Regions from separate parts of the Vreelandella janggokensis genome, predicted to be linked through region 2. Evidence: predicted binding sites of a transcription regulator. Region 2 holds the regulator's gene; each other region holds the start of a gene.
The links. Region 2 encodes PhoB, which activates phosphate uptake and scavenging genes when phosphate is short. Its sites were predicted from a motif close to TGTCATANNNNTGTCANA; they were not measured.

Region 1: a site for PhoB is predicted at 5,419-5,436, ahead of ppk1 (polyphosphate kinase 1). Genes of this name have one in related genera too.
Region 3: a site for PhoB is predicted at 1,879-1,896, ahead of phnD (phosphate/phosphite/phosphonate ABC transporter substrate-binding protein). Genes of this name have one in related genera too.

The regions. Positions count from the first base shown of each region.
Region 1 is NZ_JARWAJ010000001.1:41,502-48,175, forward strand. It holds gene QC816_RS00215 (LysR family transcriptional regulator) at 1-682, opposite strand, end outside; gene metE (5-methyltetrahydropteroyltriglutamate--homocysteine S-methyltransferase) at 782-3,079, shown strand; gene ppk1 (polyphosphate kinase 1) at 3,134-5,260, opposite strand; gene hemB (porphobilinogen synthase) at 5,466-6,479, opposite strand; gene elbB (isoprenoid biosynthesis glyoxalase ElbB) at 6,640-6,674, shown strand, end outside.
Region 2 is NZ_JARWAJ010000002.1:127,943-134,616, reverse strand. It holds gene pstA (phosphate ABC transporter permease PstA) at 1-87, shown strand, start outside; gene pstB (phosphate ABC transporter ATP-binding protein PstB) at 81-896, shown strand; gene phoU (phosphate signaling complex protein PhoU) at 925-1,653, shown strand; gene cysZ (sulfate transporter CysZ) at 1,736-2,470, shown strand; gene phoR (phosphate regulon sensor histidine kinase PhoR) at 2,991-4,313, opposite strand; gene phoB (phosphate regulon transcriptional regulator PhoB) at 4,316-5,005, opposite strand; gene ubiA (4-hydroxybenzoate octaprenyltransferase) at 5,084-5,992, opposite strand; gene QC816_RS07330 (chorismate--pyruvate lyase family protein) at 6,028-6,525, opposite strand.
Region 3 is NZ_JARWAJ010000005.1:76,694-83,367, forward strand. It holds gene phnC (phosphonate ABC transporter ATP-binding protein) at 1-789, opposite strand, end outside; gene phnD (phosphate/phosphite/phosphonate ABC transporter substrate-binding protein) at 865-1,830, opposite strand; gene QC816_RS14040 (bifunctional diguanylate cyclase/phosphodiesterase) at 1,941-3,698, opposite strand; gene QC816_RS14045 (metallophosphoesterase family protein) at 3,804-5,732, opposite strand; gene QC816_RS14050 (sensor histidine kinase) at 5,771-6,674, opposite strand, start outside.

The DNA.
Region 1 (6,674 bases), on a different contig from region 2:
TCATGATCGTCAGCTCGGCGGTGCGGATTTCCCGGGGGCGCACATTGGCGGGTGTTAAAAACTGGCTAAAGACGTCAAGTCGTGACTGCTCGACCGGGTAGGTGATCAGGGTTTCATCGGCCAGTGCCTCGGGCGTCACGAAGCTCTGACCGGCAAGTGGATGTTGCCTGGCAACCGCGAGCAATCCTTCATAGCGGAACAGCGGCGCGTAGTGCACCCCCTCGATGGGCTGCGGATCAGCCGTGATCACCAGATCGAGCTGTTCGCGCGCCAGCGCGGGCAGCGGGTCAAAGTGGTGGCCGCTGGGTATGTCGATCTCGACCTCGGGCCAGTGATCGCGAAAGTAGTCCACCGTGGGCATCAGCCACTGGAAGCAGCTGTGGCACTCAATGGCCATGTGCAGTCTCCCCATTTCGGTTCCGGCCATGCGTGCCAGGTCGCGCTCGGCCTTGCGCACTTCGGGCAGAACCTCATCAGCGAGTGCCAGTAAACGCAGTCCGGCGCGGGTGAATTCAACCGGCCGGGTCTTGCGCATGAACAGTGGGCTATCCACCCGGCTTTCAAGGTCTTTCAACTGATGTGACAGCGCAGATTGGGTGAGATGGACCCGCTCGGCCGCCTCTACCAGAGACCCTGTCTCACGCAGCGCCAGCAGGGTGCGCAAGTGGCGTAATTCAATCATGATGAAGGTTTTTCATAGTTAATATTAAAAACTTTAGTTTGATTCACTTTCTGTCGATGCCCAGACTAAGTGAAATCATTCACGTTGCAAGGTTTCATCATGACAGTTTCTCATATCCTCGGCTATCCCCGAATTGGCGCTCGTCGCGAGCTCAAAAAAACCACTGAAGCCTACTGGCAGGGCGAGTGTTCCCGCGAAGAGCTTGAACAGACCGGCCGGGACTTGCGTTTGCGCCATTGGCAAGCCCAACAGGCGGCGGGACTCGACATGGTCAGCGTGGGCGATTTCGCGTTTTACGATCAGGTGCTGAATGTCTCGGTGCTGTTAGGCGCGGTACCCGAGCGCTTCAATGCGGCACAGGAAGTGGCGGCGGGTGACGTTGACCTGGATACCACCTTTCGCATGGCGCGGGGACGTGCGCCCAGCGGCGAACCGGCAGCTGCCTGCGAAATGACCAAGTACTTTGATACCAACTATCATTATCTGGTCCCGGAGCTACACCAAGGGCAACGTTTTGCTCTGGCCTCCCACCGGCTTTTCGACGAAGTCGATGAAGCATTGACCGCGGGATTTACCCCCAAGGTGACCCTGACCGGTCCGCTCACTTGGCTGTGGCTGGGGAAATCCCAAAGCGCCGAGCTGGACCGATTGACGCTGCTGGATAGCATCCTGGATGTCTACTGCGACGTGCTGGCACGCCTGGCCACCCAGGGGGTCGAGTGGGTTCAACTGGATGAGCCAGCACTGGTGCAGGACTTGCCCCTTGCCTGGCAGCAGGCCTTTGAACGTGCCTATCACCGCTTGCAGTCCGCTCCCTTGAAGCTGATGGTGGCCAGCTACTTTGGCGGCCTGGGTGATAATCTGTCGGTGGCGACCCGGCTGCCGGTGGATGGGCTTCACATTGATGCAGTGCGCGCGCCTCAGCAGGTAGACAGCGTGATTGATCGACTGAGCCCGCACCAGGTGCTATCGGTGGGGTTTGTTGATGGCCGCAATATCTGGCGTGCCGACCTTGCCGCGCTGCGCGAATGCCTGCTGCCGCTCAAGGTTCGCCTGGGTAAGCGGCTTTGGCTGGCGCCAAGCTGTTCGCTGCTGCACGTGCCTGTGGATCTTGCCCAGGAGACAGACCTTGATGAAGCTTTGGTCAGTTGGCTGGCCTTTGCCCGCCAAAAGCTCGACGAAGTGGTTTCCCTGGCCCGGCTGATCGATAATCGCGCCACCGACCTTGATGAGCAGCGCTTGAAAGCGGCAACGCAGGCGTTGGATGTCCGGCGTGAATCAGGGCGTATTCATCAGCCAGCCGTCAGTGCTCGCGTTGCCGCTATCACGTCCGAGGACAGCCAGCGCGGCTCTCCCTATGCAGAACGCGCGGTGGCGCAACGGCGTGCCCTGAACCTGCCCCTGTTGCCGACCACGACGATTGGCTCCTTCCCGCAAACCTCCGATATTCGTGCGGCGCGGCGTGCTTTTAAAGCGGGTGAGATAAGCCAGGCCGACTACGAGGCGCGCATGCGCTCGGACATTGCCTACGCGGTCGAGCGTCAGGAAGCCTTGGGTCTGGATGTGCTGGTTCACGGTGAGGCCGAGCGCAACGACATGGTGGAGTACTTTGGTGAACAGCTGGACGGCTTTGCCTTTACCCGTTTTGGCTGGGTGCAAAGCTATGGCTCGCGGTGCGTCAAGCCGCCGGTCATTTTTGGTGACGTGAACCGTCCGGCCGCCATGACCGTACGCTGGAGCGAGTATGCGCAAACGCTGACCGACAAGCCCATGAAGGGCATGCTGACGGGGCCGGTGACGATCCTGCAGTGGTCGTTTGTACGCGATGATCAGTCCCGGGAAACCACCTGTCAGCAGATTGCCCTCGCGCTGCGCGACGAAGTGCAGGATCTGGAGCGCGCCGGCATCAGGATCATTCAAATCGACGAGCCCGCCCTGCGGGAGGGCTTGCCGCTGCGCCAGCATGAATGGCAGGGCTACCTGGACTGGGCAGTGGCGTGTTTCCGATTAAGTGCCTCAGGCGTCGACGACAGCACCCAGATTCACACCCATATGTGCTATTCGGAGTTCAACGACATCATAGGTGCGATTGCGGCGCTGGACGCTGACGTGATCACCATCGAAACGTCACGCTCGAATATGGAATTGCTGGACGCTTTCCAGGACTTTGCCTATCCCAATGAAATGGGGCCCGGTGTTTACGATATCCACACGCCGAATATTCCCGATGTGGCGTGGATGGTCGATTTGCTGGAAAAGGCGCTGGAAAAGATGCCCGCCGAGCAGCTGTGGGTCAATCCGGACTGCGGCCTGAAAACCCGCACCTGGGCGGAGGTGGAGCCGGCCCTGGCCAATATGGTCCAGGCTGCCCGGCAGATTCGTCAGCGCTATACGTAAGCGACATACTACAGGACGTTTAACCCCGGCTTGGTGCCGGGGGGGTTAACTGGGCTAGCTTTTGCTGGCGTAGGCGTAGAGCAGGGTTTCCTGGGCGCTGATCGCATCCCCGCTACCGGGGTTTTGAAGGTGATAACTGCCGTCGCTTTGCAGCAGCCAGCTCTGGCAATTGTCGACCAGGTAGGTTTCCAGGTCCTTGCGTACCCGCGTGGCGAGCTTTTTATCCAATAGTGGAAAGCAGGTTTCCACCCGGTGGAACATGTTGCGCGACATGAAGTCGGCGCTTGAACACCAGATCTCCGGCTTGCCGTCGTTGTGGAAATGGAAAACCCGTGTGTGTTCCAGGAAACGGCCAATGATCGAGCGCACACGAATATTGTCCGACACACCCGGCAGGCCGGGTTTCAGGCAGCACATGCCACGAATGATCAGGTCGCATTCAACACCCGCCTGGGAGGCGCGATAAAGCGCCTTGATCAGTTTCGGCTCGGTGAGCGAATTGCACTTGATGATGATGTGGGCTCGCTTGCCCTTGCGGGCGACCTGGGCTTCACGGTCGATCATTTCCATGAGCCGCTCGTGCAGGGTAAACGGCGCATGGAGCAGCGTGTCGATCTTGCGCGCGCGGCCCATCCCCGACAGTTGCTGAAATACCCGGTGAACGTCGGCGCAAAGTGCCTTGTTGGCGGTCAGCAGGCTATAGTCGGTGTACAGCTTGGCGGTCTTCGAATGGTAGTTACCAGTACCCAGATGGGCGTAGTGGCGTAGTTCACCGCGTTCGCGGCGCACGATGTGCAGCATCTTGGCATGCGTCTTGTACGCCATGATGCCGTAAATCACGATGGCCCCGGCTTCCTGCAGGCGCGATGCCAGCTGTAGATTATCGGCTTCGTCAAAGCGCGCGCGCAGCTCGATCACCACGGTGACTTCTTTGCCCTGGCTGGCCGCGTCCACCAGTGCGCTGACAATCGGCGAATCGGCCCCGGTGCGGTAGAGCGTCTGTTTGATGGCCAGCACATTCGGGTCGCGGGCTGCTTCGCTGAGCAGGTCCTCAATTGGCGAAAACGACTGGAAAGGGTGGTGCAGCAGCACGTCCTGCTTGGCGATGGCATCAAACAGGCTGCCGCCTTTCAGGGCTTTGGGGATCCCAGGCGTGTACGGCCGGTAGAGCAGCTCCGGCCGGTCAACATCGCCAAGAACGGCCATCATCCGGGTCAGGTTGACCGGGCCTTGCACACGGTACAGGTCGTCAGCTTCAAGGCTGAATTGGCGCAGCAGGAAGTTGGTCAGGTCGTCCGGGCAGTTATCGGCCACCTCCAGACGTACGCCACTGCCATAGCGGCGAGCCAAAAGCTCGCCACGCAGCGCGGAGGCCAGGTCGGAGACCTCTTCCGGGTCAACGCTCATGTCGGCGTTGCGTGTCAGGCGGAACTGGTAGCAACCGCGCACCTTCATGCCTGGAAACAGTTCTTCAGCATGGGCATGAATCATCGACGACAGGAACACGTACTCGGTATAGCCCTCGCTGCACAGATGCTTGGGCAGTGCCATGAGGCGTGGCAACGAGCGGGGCGCGGGGAGAATCGCCATGCCCCCGGCGCGTCCAAAGGCATCTTTGCCCTCCAGCTCGACGATAAAGTTGAGGCTTTTGTTCACCAACCGCGGAAAAGGGTGCGAGGGGTCCAGCCCGATGGGACTGATGACCGGCATGATGTCGTTGTTGAACAGCTCGTGGACCCAGTCTTTTTGCGCCTTTGTCCATTGGTCGCGGCGACGGAACCTTAGCCCCTGCGCTTCTAGAGCAGGCAACAACGTATCGTTGAGAATCTGATACTGGCGGACGATTTGCGCGTGGGCAATGTCAGAAATCTCGGCAAGCACCGCCCTTGGCAGCCGCCCGTCGGCACCCGTTGTATCGTCACCCAGGGCAATCTGGTGCTTGAGTCCGGCCACACGAATTTCAAAGAACTCATCCATGTTGGATGAAAAAATCAGCAAGAACATCAATCGGTTGAGCAGTGGGTGTGCTTCATCCAGCGCCTGCTCCAGCACACGGATATTGAACTGCAGGTGGGAGAGCTCGCGATTGAAGTAAAGCTGCGGGTCGTCCAGATCGGTCTCAGGCAGCGCTTCGCGGGCCTGAACGCCTGTGGGCGTGCGGTTGACGCGAAGCGTGGACATCTCGCTGTCGCTACCGTCATTATCATGGCGCGGGTAGGGCGAGTTATCGGTGACCTGGTCGTCCATGGTAGCTGCCTCCGGCGTTAGTCGTCTCTGAGCATATCACTGCCTGATACGCATCTGTTAACGCAGTATGGCGGAGGAAGATGACAAAGACGTGTCACGGCATTGTCATCTACGCTTTACTGGCTTCAGCCTCCCAGGATCAACGCGCATTCGTCAGCAGACGTGCGGCGTCAAGGGCAAAGTAGCTCAGAATACCGTCTGCCCCGGCGCGCTTGAAGCACATCAGAGACTCCAGGATGACCGTGTCGGCATCCAGCCAGCCATTGTCGAAAGCAGCGCGGTGCATCGCGTATTCGCCACTTACCTGATAGGCATAGGTGGGCACGCGCAACTCGCTTTTGACCCGCCGGACAACATCCAGGTAAGGCATTCCCGGTTTGACCATGACCATGTCAGCTCCCTCGGCAATGTCCATTGCCACCTCATGAAGGGCTTCGTCGCTGTTGGCCGGGTCCATCTGGTACGTCCGCTTGTCGGCTTTGCCCAGGTTGGCGGAGGAGCCCACGGCATCGCGGAAGGGACCGTAGTAGTGCGAGGCGTACTTGGCACTGTAAGCCATGATGCGCACGTTGTGCAGATGCTCCTGTTCAAGCACCTGGCGGATAGCGCTGATACGCCCGTCCATCATGTCGGAGGGGGCAACGACATCGGCACCGGCTTCGGCATGGGAGAGCGCCTGTTTGAGCAGGGTGTCGACGGTGCGGTCGTTAAGCACGTACCCGTTCTCGTCGATAATCCCATCCTGGCCGTGGATGGTGTACGGGTCCAGGGCGACGTCGGTGATGATACCCAGTTCCGGCAGCGCCTCCTTGAGTGCGCGCACGCTGCGCTGTACGAGCCCGTTGGCGTTGTAGGCCTCTTCGGCGAGTTCGGTTTTCTGTTCACCGCCGACAACCGGGAACAGTGCGATTGCGGGAATGCCCAGCGCATAGGCGTCGCGGGCCTGCTCGATCAACAGGTCAATCGACAGGCGCTCCACACCCGGCATAGAGGCGATGGCTTCGCGCTGCTGGCTGCCTTCCAGGACGAAAACCGGCAGAATGAGGTCGCCGGGCGTCAGCGTTGATTCGCGCATTAAACGGCGGGAGAAGTCGTCGCGGCGCATGCGACGCAGACGCGTCGCGGGAAAGTGGCGAGGGGTAGGTGTACTCAACGGTATTCTCCACAAAAACTCGTAAATGAGGGTATCTGCCGACCTTGGCTGAGTATATCAGCCCTGGTCTGCATCGAAAGCCGTCTTGTGGTGCGCTGAAAGACTGACTAAAGTGGCGCAAACGCTGCTGAACGAGCAGGCCCTGCACAAGGAGAAAAGCATGACCAAACAGGTAGCAGTGATTCTTGCTGGCTG
Region 2 (6,674 bases):
TTATTGGTGCTGATTGTGTTGGTGCTTAACCTAACTGCCATATTATTGCGTCATCATCTACGTCGTCAGCGAGGAAGCGAATGCTAGCATCTCGACACGTCGACCACGCCACGCAAGCACATGTGGCGCATTTCCCAGCAGATCAGTGCTGTCTGGACATCAACCAGTTCAGCCTGGCCTACGCAGGGAAACCAGCCTTGCAGCAGCTCACGCTGCAGGTGCCGCGCCATCGGGTCACGGCCTTCATTGGCCCTTCCGGGTGTGGCAAGTCGACCTTCTTGAGAGCGATCAATCGCTTGCATGACCTTAATGAATCGGTCAGCCACAGCGGTGAGATCAGCCTTGAGGGACATAACATTCATGCGCCGGAAATGAACGTAACCGAGCTGCGCCGTCGGGTGGGCATGGTATTCCAGACACCTAACCCCTTTCCGATGTCGATCTACGAAAATGTCGCTTTTGGCCTGCGCTTGCAGAAGCGGCTCGCCAAGCGCCAGCGGGATGACATCATCGAGTGGGCGCTCACTTCGGCGGCCCTGTGGGATGAAGTCAAGGACCGCTTGCATCGCTCCGCCTGGCAGCTGTCAGGCGGGCAACAGCAACGCCTGGTGATTGCACGAACGTTGGCGGTACAGCCCGACGTGCTGTTGCTCGACGAGCCGGCATCGGCGCTCGACCCGATTTCGACGCTCAAGATCGAAGAGTTGATTCGTAACCTGAAATCTCAGCTAACGTTAGTGTTGGTGACTCACAATATGCAGCAGGCGGCCCGGGTGTCCGATTACACCGCCTTCTTGCAGCAGGGTGAGCTTGTGGAGTACGGCCCCACCGACCACGTTTTCACTAACCCTCGTTTACAACGAACCGAAAACTATATAACCGGCCGTATGGCCTAGGTTGAAGCAACCCCGTCAGGAGGGCTCCATGGACATTACCAGCGATACCCACAGCCAGCATATCTCGCGCCAATTCAACCATGAGTTGGAAGAACTCAAAACCCACCTGATGGCCATGGGCGGCATGGTGGAAAAACAGGTGCAGGACGCCGTCTTTGCGCTACTGGAAAGTGACTCGCGGCTGGCCGAGAAAGTCCGCGATAACGACCGTCAGGTGAATGATCTTCAACTGCAGATTGATGACGAGTGCACGCGTATTCTAGCGCGTCGTCAACCGGCCGCTTCGGATTTGCGTCTGGTGCTCGCCGTCATCCGCGCCACCTCCGACCTGGAGCGGATTGGCGATGAAGCCAGCAAAATTGCCCGCAATGCGCTAAGCCTGAGCGAGAGCAGCAACCCCCTTCGCGGGCTGGTGGAAGTGCGCCACATCAGCGAGCACGTCCGCAAGATGCTGCGCGATTCGCTGACGGCGTTTGCCCGCTTCGATACCGAGCTTGCCATGCAGGTCGTGCGTGAGGATGAGTATGTCGATAGTGAATACGGCAGCGCCATGCGCTCCTTGATGACGTTCATGATGGAAGATTCGCGCTCGATCACCTCGGTACTCAGCATCATGTGGGTTCTGCGCGCGCTGGAGCGGGTGGGTGACCACGCCAATAACCTGGCCGAGCATGTCGTCTACCTTGTCAAGGGGCTGGATATTCGCCATACCGACCCTGAGACACTGGACCAGCAGGCAGCACCGAAAAAGTCTTGACCTGCCCCCCGATTCCTCATGCAATACGCCCTGGCTGCACGGCAGCCAGGGCATTGTCATCTTTGAGGAGTCACATGTTTTCATGCTAGATGCATTCACTGCCATCAGCCGGGGTACACGTTGTGTCTATAAGCCTGGACTGAGGCGTTATGTCTTTTTACCCATTCTGGTCAACCTGCTGGTCTACGTCAGCATGTTCAGCTTTGTGCTAAACCGCTTTGATGGCTGGCTGGCTCACTGGATGGGCATGATACCCAACTGGCTTGATTGGCTGTCGTGGCTTATCTGGCCCCTTTTCGTGCTTAGCCTGTTGGTCGTGGTGTTTTTTACCTTCACGCTGGTGACCAGCTTGATTGCAGCCCCCTTTTACGGTTTCTTGGCCGCTAAAGTTGAAGTTCAAGTCACCGGTCGCGAACCTCAGGATGACCGGGGGCTGGCCAAAACGACCGTTGATGCGCTGGGCCGCGAAATGGTCAAGCTGGGTTATATCCTGCCCCGTGCCGCGCTGCTGTTCGTGATTGGCTGGATTCCAGGGCTTAATCTGTTGGCGCCCCTGCTATGGGCGCTGTTTTCCGCCTGGGTGATGGCCATCACCTACCTGGATTACCCGATGGATAACAATAAGGTAGCGTTTCGCGATATGCGTGGCCGCCTATCGGCTCGCTGGTGGCAAAGCTTAAGCTACGGCGGCTTGGTCACGCTGTTGACGTGGATTCCGCTGGCCAATCTGTTCCTGATCCCGGGCGCTGTGGCAGGTGCCGTACTGATGTGGGATTACCATTATCGCCATGTTCAGTCGGTGACCCAGCGCTCTTGAGGTGTACGCAAGGCCAGTATATGGAGGCTGGAAGAAGGGAAAGCTGACGTTGTTGAAAGGCTAACAAAAACAAGACCCTGCCTTGGCAGGGTCTTCGACAGTGATCATTTTAGGCGGTGGTACTTATCAGCTTCCAATCCTTTTGCGGGACTCCAACCGTGGACGTTACCCTGACTGACAGTGTGACCGCCTTCTAGACTCATCCAATGAATCTCTAATCATCCCTGCTAATGCAGGACATCCTTGCCCTGCATTGGGCTACTGTCTAAGCGTAGTTACTTTTCTTCACTTCGTAAAGAAAAGTATCAACAGTTCTTTGCATCTTACAATGCCAGAGACTGTCTTGCCTATAGAGAAGCACCCTCTATGCCAGCTATTCGTTATTTCACTTATTATATATCAATAACAATGAGTTAAATAACATTAACGATGCCGCTTGATCGCCAGGAGGTGTCATTTGGATACGCTGGATATGTGTCGCAATGGCACATGTGACGCCGTTACTCAGCGACACAGCCAGCTATGTAACCGAAGAGACACTACGCGGGGGCGTGGAAGGCGTGCTAAGGCGGGCCGCCGGGAAGACACAGCGGAAACGGGCACCTTCACCCGGATGCGAGTCGATTTGCAACTGAGCATCGTGGCGCAACAGCACATGCTTAACAATCGCAAGGCCCAGCCCGGTGCCCCCGGTAGCGGTACTGCGGCCTTTATCGACGCGATAAAACCGTTCGGTGAGGCGGGGAATATGCACAGGGTCTATCCCTTCACCATCGTCACACACTTCGATACAGGCACCTTGGCCAAACGCTTTCCAGCGCAGCGTAATCTCGCTGCCAGCAGACGTATAGCGCACCGCATTGAAAGCCAGATTAGAAATGGCACTGCGGATTTCCTGCTCGCTGCCCACCAACTGCGTGGGGTAGTCGCCTTCAATGGTGAGCGTGTGCTGATGCTCGGAAAGCGCCAGCGCATCGGCCCCGACACTGTTTAGCAGGGACGTCACGTCCATTGGCTGATGATCCTGTCCGCCCTGATCAATTTCCAATCGCGACAGCAGCAACAGGTCGTTGACCAGATTTTGCATGCGCTGTGTCTGAGCCTGCATCTGCCCAATGCTGCGCCCCAATCGGGGTGGAAGCTGATCAGCCATCTCGCCATAGGTTTCGAGATAGCCCGATAACACGGTTAACGGTGTGCGCAGCTCATGGGAGACGTTGGCAACGAAGTCGCGGCGCATCTGCTCTAGCTGATGCAAGCGCGTAATATCGCGCGCCATGACCAGGCGCTCGTCGTCACCATAAAGGGTAATCTGGTACTGCAAAATGCGACGCTCATCGATCGGCGACGTGAGCGTCAACGGCTCACTGTAGTCACGGGCATTGAAATAGCTGATAAAACGCGGATCGCGAAGCAGATTGGTAATATGTTGTCCGCGGTCGTGAGCGGTTTGTAGCCCCAGCATATTGCTGGCAGCGCTGTTCCACCACTCCAGGTCGCCGTGACGGTCGAGCATCACCACGCTATCGCGCATGGCTTCCGAGGACTCTTGAATGCGGGAAAGCGTCGAGCGGAGACGGCCCTGGGTAATCCGTTGGCTTTTCTGATATCGGTACAAACGATCAAACAATTCGCCCCAAAGTCCTCCTGCGGCCGGCGGTTCATCCTGCGGGCGTTGCGTCAGCCAGCGGTAAGCGGCGCGCAATTGCCGCAAGTGGTAGACCAGACACATCGCGAAGCCACCGGCCAACCCCAGGCCCGGCAGACCAAGTAGCCATCCCAGGCAGATGCCGAGTGCCGCCCAACCTAGCAAACGCCAAAGCTCACGGCTCCACAAACGCACGGTTAAGCTCGAGCGGAGAAGCGGTAGCCCGTACCGCGTACCGTTTGGATCAAGTTCTGATGTCCGTCGCCCAGGGCTTTGCGTAGCCGACGAATATGAACATCCACGGTGCGCTCTTCCACGTAAACATTACCGCCCCACACCTGGTCGAGTAACTGGCTACGTGTGTAGGCCCTTTCCTGATGGGTCATGAAGAATTGCAACAGCCGGTATTCGGTCGGCCCCATATCCAGCGCTTTACCGTAGGCACTTACCCGGTGGCCCACCGGATCAAGCAGCAACCCATTAATTTCGATGGGATCTTCCACGCCACGTGGGGTCGCACGACGCAGCACGGCCTTGAGGCGTGCCACGAGTTCACGGGGCGAAAACGGCTTGGTGATATAATCGTCGGCCCCCGCTTCAAGCCCCTGTATCTTATTGTCTTCTTCACCCTTGGCGGTGAGCATGATGATCGGCAGTTCGGCGGTGGTTTCCTCGCGCTTGAGGCGCCGAGCCAACTCGATGCCGCTGGTACCGGGCATCATCCAGTCGAGCAATAGCAGGTCAGGCTGATGATCAACGACCATGGCGTGGGCATCCTGAGCGTTGTCCGCTTCAAGAACACGGTAGTCGGCCATTTCCAGCGCCACCGCGATCATCTCGCGAATGGATGCTTCATCATCGACGATCAAGACGGTCTTGGCGGTCATTCCAGAGCCTCACGGTGTCCGATAGAAAGTAATCCAGTGACAGGTACATGACGATCACACCATGACTTGATGACAATTCTATGACATTGACAGAGATTCGCCAGCCGTTGGCCACCAACTCAGCGCAATACCGGCAAACACCAGCAGGCCCGACCAGTGATTATTCAGAAACGCCTGAAAACAGGCATCCCGCTCACGGTGACGGATCAAGCGCTGCTGGTGAATAAACGTCGCCGCCATCCCCGCCAGGCCGAGCCAGAAAAAACCGCCCAGCCCGAGGCGCGCGCCCACCCAGGCCAGCAATGCCAGCGTGGCCAGCTGAAGCAGCCCGATCACCAGCCGGTCGGAATTACCCAGCAACACGGCCGTCGATTTAATGCCAATCTTGATATCGTCATCACGATCAACCATGGCGTACTGGGTATCATAAGCAACTGTCCACAGCACATTGGCAAAGAACAGCAGCCATGCCTCTACCGGCACATGGCCAAGGACCGCACCGAACGCCATCGGAATCGCCCAGGAAAACGCCGCCCCTAGCACTACCTGGGGAAAATGCGTGTAGCGCTTCATGAACGGGTAGATAAACGCCAATACCACGCCACCCACCGACAGCAACACGGTAAACCAATTGGTCAACAGCACCAGCATGAAGGCCGCCGTCACCAGCCCGATAAACAGCAGCTGGGCCTCGGTTTCACTGATCCGCCCGGTTGCCAGCGGGCGCTGTCGGGTACGTTTGACGTGGCCATCGACGTGACGATCGGCATAATCATTGACCACGCAGCCCGCTGCGCGCATGACGTATACCCCGGCGATAAAGATGAGCAGTACGTTGCGCCCGGGTACCCCTTCGCCGGCGACCCATAAGGCCCACAACGTTGGCCACATCAGCAGCCAGGTACCGATCGGCCGATCCAGACGCATCAGCTGTATAAAATCCGCCAGCCGACTCAACCCGGTTGGCCGTAATAAAGAACGATCCATGCTTACCTCACCCATCCAAGAGACGCAGCGTTAGCCTAGCGCGAAGGCAGCGCAAGATCATCCGCCATGGTCGATAAAAAGTATTCCTGTACCAGCAGCGATAACCCGCCGTGCTTACAGCCGTGCTGAAATACCGAGCGGCGCCCCCACAGGCTGCTGGCATCGCCAGGGAAGGTAAAACCAGGCGCATGACGCGTGGCGTACAGCGGGCCACGCACCAGGTCCGGCTGGCGAAACAGCCAGCTGCCCAATGAACGCTCACCCAGGTTTTCCAGACACTGGCCTCTGAGCGCCTTGAGGGGAGCCACCGAACGCGCCACTACCCATGGTGTTTCATCCACACACAGGGCGACCTCCCGGCGCCACGCATAGCGCCGGGCGGCCATACCCAGCGCCAGGGCCTCATGCGGCTGTGGAAAGCCAACCCCCTGGCGTAACAGACGCACGCGGAAAGGCCGCTCGCCCCCTGCGGACACAATACGCGCCGTGAGTGAGTCCGTGGAGGCAACCCATTGCCACCACGGCGCGCTCATCGCCGGACGCAGCGCTCTAATGGGACGCCAACATGGCAAGTCAGGGGCAGTTTCAACACAGTGACGCGACACCAGAGCCTCCAGGCAATTAAACGATCACCTAGTGTAACATGTGGGCTTTACAGGCTTTTGTCCCACTGACCACTGGA
Region 3 (6,674 bases), on a different contig from region 2:
GGGCGGGTCATCGCTAACCTCGTCATCCATTGGTTCGGGTGTGGTATCCCAGTCCTCCTCGCCATAGATCGTAGTGAGAATCTCGCTGGTGAGCTCACTGGGGTCACCGTCAAAGACGATTTCCCCCGCCCGCAGTCCGACGATGCGGTCGGCAAATTGCTTCGCCAGCGCCACATCATGGATATTGATAATCGCCCCCAGGTCACGCTCGGCACACAGCTCACGAATCAAGCGCATGATTTGGCGAGAGGTTTTCGGGTCAAGGCTGGCGGTGGGTTCATCGACCAACAGCAGCTTGGGGCTCTGCAACAGGGCCCGGGCGATCCCCACACGCTGACGCTGACCGCCCGATAGCGCATCGGCACGCTTATCGATGGCGTGCGTCAAGCCAACCCGCTCCAACAGCCGAAACGCTTCCACGACCGCTTCCTGAGGGTAGCGGCGCAGAAAGCTGCGCCAGAAACCCACGTAACCCAACTGACCTGAGAGCACGTTTTCCATCACGGTGAGTCGATCAACCAGGGCATACTCCTGGAAAATCATGCCCATGGAACGCCGCGCATGGCGCAGCTTGTGGCCGGAAAGCTTGGTAATTTCGGTATTTTCCAGGCGAATGCTGCCCTGGGTAGGCTCAACCAGCCGGTTAACACAGCGAATCAGGGTGCTTTTACCGGCGCCGGATGGCCCGATCAGCGCCATCACCTGTCCCTTGGGCAGGGTTAACTCTATATTGGCCAGCGCCCGATCGCCGGTGGGGTAGCGCTTGGCTACGCCGCTTAGTGTCAACATTTTCCACCTCAAACATATAAAGAAACGGCCAGAAAGGGGAGCCTTCCTGGCCGGTTAACAACGTCCACCTGGCGATCAGTCGCAGTCGTAGGTCACCCCATTGGCATCAGCGATGGTGCGAATCACTTCCCAGTTATCCTGATAGGTAATGGGGATAAACTGGGCTTCGCCGGAGTTGGAGAATTCTTCCTCCAGGGCGGTGCCTTCCCAGTCATAGCTGAAGAAGGCGTCCTGAATGTCCTGCGCCAGTTCGGGTGCCAGGTTATGGGCCGTACCGTAGGCAGTGGTCGGGAACGTTTGCGAGGTATAAATGACATCGTAATCACCTTCTTCCACGACGCCACGCGACAGCATCCGACGCGCTACCGAGTTGGCGATGGCCGCGGCCTCATAGTCTTCGTTGACCACGCCTAGAACAGAGTTGTCATGTGAACCCGAGAACGCTGTCTCAAAATCTTCTCCCGCTTCCATGCCGTATTCGGAACGCAGTAGCGCTGAAGGCGCACGGAAGCCCGAGTTGGACGTCTCGGAGGTGAATGCCAGTTGGCGGCCCTGCAAATCTTCAACGGACTCAATACCGCTACCCGGGTAGGTGATAATTTCCATTTCATAGCCAAAGCTGCCGTCCTCGGCGGCCATCATGGCAAACGGACGGAAACCACCGCAGTTGACCGCTACTGGCACACCACCCGTATTAAAACCGGCGACGTGCAAACGGCCCGCACGCATGGCTTCCTGCTGGGCAGCGTTGGACTGTACCGGGAAGAACTGCACCTCTTTACCTGTGGCGTCACTCAAATGATCCAGGAAGTCAGACCAGACATCGGCATAGACAGCGGGATCTTCGACCGGCGTATAGGCAAACACCAGCGTGTCCGGGTCTACCCACTGGGCGTCATCGCTGGGGACATCTGCCATCAGATCGCCGTCCGCATCCTGATAGCGGCTGGAAAGATCGGCCTGAACCGCCACGGCTGAAAAGGCAAAGGCACTGGCAACGGCGGCGCTAATGAGGGTACGAGGAAGAGATAACGTCTGCATGGATCACCTGATGCGTTGTTAGAAGACACAACGATACTGACGCGCTCAGATGACAGAGGCGGGACATTCAGATGACCCATTGGTGACGTTTTGACGACCGTAATGTGTCATTACGCTTTCAAGCTGGCAGCGTTGCGGCTACGTCGCTCGACAAACAGGCTGTTGCCAGGAATTTTTTTGGCCTGTTGCTTTAACTCCGAGAGTTCGGCAGCGACATCCAGGGCCTTACAGTCGGCGACGGGTGGAATCGGCTTGACGGCAATCGAGACGCTGACAAACGGAAAGAAGCTGATTGTCCCCTGCCGGTTTTCGATGTGGATTCCGCCACGCTTGCGGTCGTCCTCTTCATAAAATCCCGGCGCCATCAGCTCCATATGATGCAGGATCTGCTGGCAGGCTTTTTCCCAATGCGCCAACGGCAGTAGCAGCATGAAATCATCCCCGCCGATATGGCCGATGAAGCCACCGACGCTATCGGCCTGAGCCTCCAGCAGCCGGGATAACGCAATGATCATGTGATCGCCCCGGGCATAGCCGTAGGCGTCGTTAAAAGCCTTGAAATTATCCAGGTCGACGTAAGCAGCGGCCACCCCCTCACCGGCATTCAGGTAGCGGCCAAGGGTTTCATTGATCAGGATATTGCCCGGCAACCCGGTAAGCGGGTTGGCATGGCGCGCCTGGCGAACCTGGATGGCAGTAATTTCACGCAGCAAGTCGACAATATTGCCCATGCCCAGGTAGTGGCTATTTTCATCGACAATCACAAAGTCTTCCTGCTCGATATCGCGGCTATCCGTCAGTTGCTGACTCAATATATCCAGCGGGGTACTGGCATTAGTGATCAATGACTTGGTATCGGCGACATCCAGCACGCACCGCTTGGCATAAAGCGCATGGCTGTAGGGGTTGGTAAACAAGGTGAGAAACGCATTACGGCGCACCACGGCCACTGGCCTGCCGTCATCGACCACCGCTACGCAGCGAAGACTCGACTGCTGTCGAAAGCGCTCGGCCAGCGTAAGAACAGCACAGCTAGGGGTGACCGCTTCAATCGCCTGACAGATCGAACGGGCCGTTCGTCCCGCTGGGTTTGCCAGCGGTTTAGCGGCAGGCAGCCGCATATGCAGCTGAAGCGGAGGCTCCGCGCTGGGTCTGGCAAAATAAAACCCTTGCAGCAAGGCCAGGCCACGATCGAGCTCCCACAGGCACAGGTGCTCAGCGGCGGTTTCAACGCCCTCCGCTATCAATTGGCAGTCCAGACTACGCGCAACATCCAGAATAGAGCGTAGAAACTCGCGCTTGGCGGCCTCCTGATCGATGCCCGAAATAAAGTGGCGATCCAGTTTGACGAAGTCCGGGCGCAGTTCCGACCAGTGGCGCAGGCTTGAGTGGCCCGCGCCGAGATCATCCAAGGCCACTTGAAAGCCCATGTCGCGATAGTGATCCACTGCCTGGCGCATCAACTGGTAATCATGAATGGGCACGTGCTCGGTGAGTTCGATCACTACGCGCTCTGGAGGAAGGCCGCTTTCGCGAATAAAGCCTAGCGTCAATCCTTCGCGAAAATCACGTTCCAGGATGGTGAGCGGCATGACGTTCAGAAATAGTAGACTAGGCAGCTCGAGTTCGGCAAAGCGTCGTATGGCCAAGCGACGGCAAAGCAGGTCCAACTCAACCAGAAGCCCTGCCTGAGTGGCGACTTCAAACAACCGCAGCGGCGAATAAAGCGGAGAAGAGCGAGGCCCACGAACCAGTGCCTCGTACCCATAGATGGCTTGCTGGCTGGCATCCACAATGGGCTGAAAAAGGACCTGCAAGTCTTCTGTATGAATGATGCGATTGAGCCATTGCGCTTCTTGTGCGGTCATTGCCTGTTCGTCACATTAAATAACAATCGGATATCCCTAGCGTTTTTATCCATGAGATAAGCTTGGGCCAATACCGTGACGAAATGATGACAGACGCTATAACTCCTAACGCGCCGGTATATCGGGCGGTGGAAAACAGGCTTCTCCTCCGCTGGCGTCCAACTGGCGAATGTCGACCGGGCAGCCGAGTTCGTCGAGGGTCACTAGCCCGATACCGCTGGCGTTCCAGAGGCGTTCGCCAGCACTTGCACGGTCGGGATCACGGGGGTGAACACTCAGCTTGCGGCGCTTGGTAAACCAGTTGAGCGGTGACCAGGGGGCATACAGCCAGCGATTGAGCCGGTCAAAGGTGTCCAACAGCGAATCAGGAAAGGTATTTTTGACCCCGCTGGAAGTGATCTGCCATAGCCTGGGCGCATGCTTGCGGTGACGCACCACGATGTCGTAGGCAAAGGAGTAGTGCACATCGCCGGACAGGATCACGTAGTTGCCGGGCGTTTTGGAATGCTGCCAAATCTGCAATAGTACGTTCGCAGCCCCGCGATGCGCCATCCAGTTTTCGGCGTCGACCATCAGCGGTTTGCCAGCCAGGGTAAACAGCTTCTGGATACCTTCGATCAGCTTGACGCCAAACATCGGCGCGGGTGAAATGATCACTGCGCTGGGCGCCCCGATCAACGCCTGCTGCATTTCAATCAACGCCTCCCAGTCCATCAACCCGGAAGGACGCTGCGGGTGTCGCTCGTTACGCCAGCGGCGCGTACGGGTGTCCAGCACGATCAATGGCGGTTCGCCGGAGACCTGAAACGCCCACCCCTGAAACGCCAGCAGGCGGTCAATCAGGCCGTCTTGCGCCACGTTGGCGAGATAGCCGGTGCTGTCTACCGACTCGAGCATCGCCTTGGTCTCGTCAATCAGCGGGTTGAGCTTTTCAGGCGCGTTACCCCACCCCTGACAAAGCAGGTAAGCGATCAAGGCATTGCCGATAATCTGCTTCGAGAACGGGTGACCGTAGGCACTTTGCTCCCATTCAGCGGTCAGATTCCAGTCGTCGGTTACATCATGATCGTCGAAGATCATCAGACTGGGCAAATGCGCCATGGCGCGCGCACACTGAGGCAAACCCGCCACAAACGCCTCGATCACGCCCTGCTCCTGCTGATAAAGCGCGTCGTCCTTGTCACCCAGTGACGGCTGAGAGGGCGCAATAACCTGCCATGCCACGGGCGACCAAACCAGGCAATACATGGCCAACATTTCGCCCAGCGTCATCAGATGATTCTGCGCATTGGCCGAGGTAAAGACGGGCTTTTTCACGCCGCCAAAAAAGCGTTCGCGAAGCGCCACGTTGCTGGTGGTATCCGGTAGTAACTGGCTGCGCTGATAGTAGCTGTCGGGGGACGTATAGAGCGCCTGGCTGTCACTGATGGTCGCCCCTTCCAGATACTCATCGACCAACCCCAGGCGTTCCGTCAGGGCATGAATCGCGCGCAGCATCGGCCCTGCCACGTCATCCACATACACCTGATCGCCGGTCATCAGCAGCCAAGCGGGCCATTCGCCTGGCGTCGTCTGACGCTCGGCCAACCATTGGTCAGCACGCACCAGACCGTCGGCGCTATCATGGTGGGGCTTGCGGCAGGAGCCGTGCATCAAGCGATGATGGCGCGAGGCAATCACAAACCCCGGGTAGTCCTGGCCGTCGTAGCATAACCACGGCGCCCACTCAGGAAGTGACTGGTAACCACCATCGCGCTGCTGCACTTTCAGGTCATAGGCAATGCGCTCATCGCGGGGCAAGGGGCTCGCCAACGGCACGTCGATCAAATGGATAAACGCATGTTGCCCGACAGGCAGGCATTGCTGATAAGCCGCGAGCGGATACGTCTGTGCTCGCGGCCCGTCGGGATGCAGCACCAGGGACATGGTGAGCGGCCGCGACGTCAGGCACCACATCACCCACCGTGAAGGGGTGATGCGGCGCAGAATGGGGCCAACCAATACATCCGGGAGGACTGCCGCGTGGTGGTTCATGGATCGCTCCTTGCCTGTTCGGTGTTCGTGACGCGTTTTCAGCGGCTATCCGGGCGACGAATCACGACGACGGGTAGCGTGATGGTGACCGCCAACCCGCCCAAAGCGGCCCGCTCAAGTTGCATATCGCCACGATACAGAGCGACCAGATCAGCAACGATAGAAAGCCCCAAACCACTTCCCGAACGTTTCTCATCCAGCCGTTTGCCCCGCTGCAGCGCTGCCTGGCAATCAGCTGGGGACATTCCGGGGCCATCGTCGCTGACACACAGCTGGAGGTGTTCGCCATGTGCCTCCAGGGTCAGAATAACCTCGCCCTTCGCCCAACGCAGAGCGTTATCCAGAATATTGCCGACAATCTCCTGGGCATCCTGGGCATCCATGTGCGCTTGCATATCGCGCGGCAGGGTATGCTCAAGGTGGATATCGCGGCGCTGGGCCAGCCTTGCCAGTCCGTTTATCAGCGGCGCCAGGGCTTCATTGAGCGACACGGGCGCCACCCTACCGCCCTCACCGGCCGCCGAGGCGCGTGCCAGATGGTGGCGCACGGCGCTGTCGATGCGCGTCAGCTCCGCTTCCCAGGCGCTCTGCTGCTCGGCCGGTGCCTGACGGGCCAGCAGACGCATCACACTGAGCGGCGTCTTCAGCGCGTGGGCCAGATTGCCAGCGGCATGGCGACCACGTTCTATCAAGCGTTGGTCACGGGCCAGTACGGCGTTCATGGTGGTGGCCAGGCCGGCCAACTCATCGGGCAGCCGGGTATCCAGTTGCTTGGCCTCGCCGTTTTCCACCTCGCGCAGGTTGGCTCGCATACGCCGCAACGGCGCCAGCCCCCAGCGAATCTGTAACGCCAGCACCGTCATCAGCAGCGTGCCCAAGCCGACTAAACCGCCCCATAACCACTGCTGAAACTGGCGCACATTGTCCATCAATGCCTGGTTT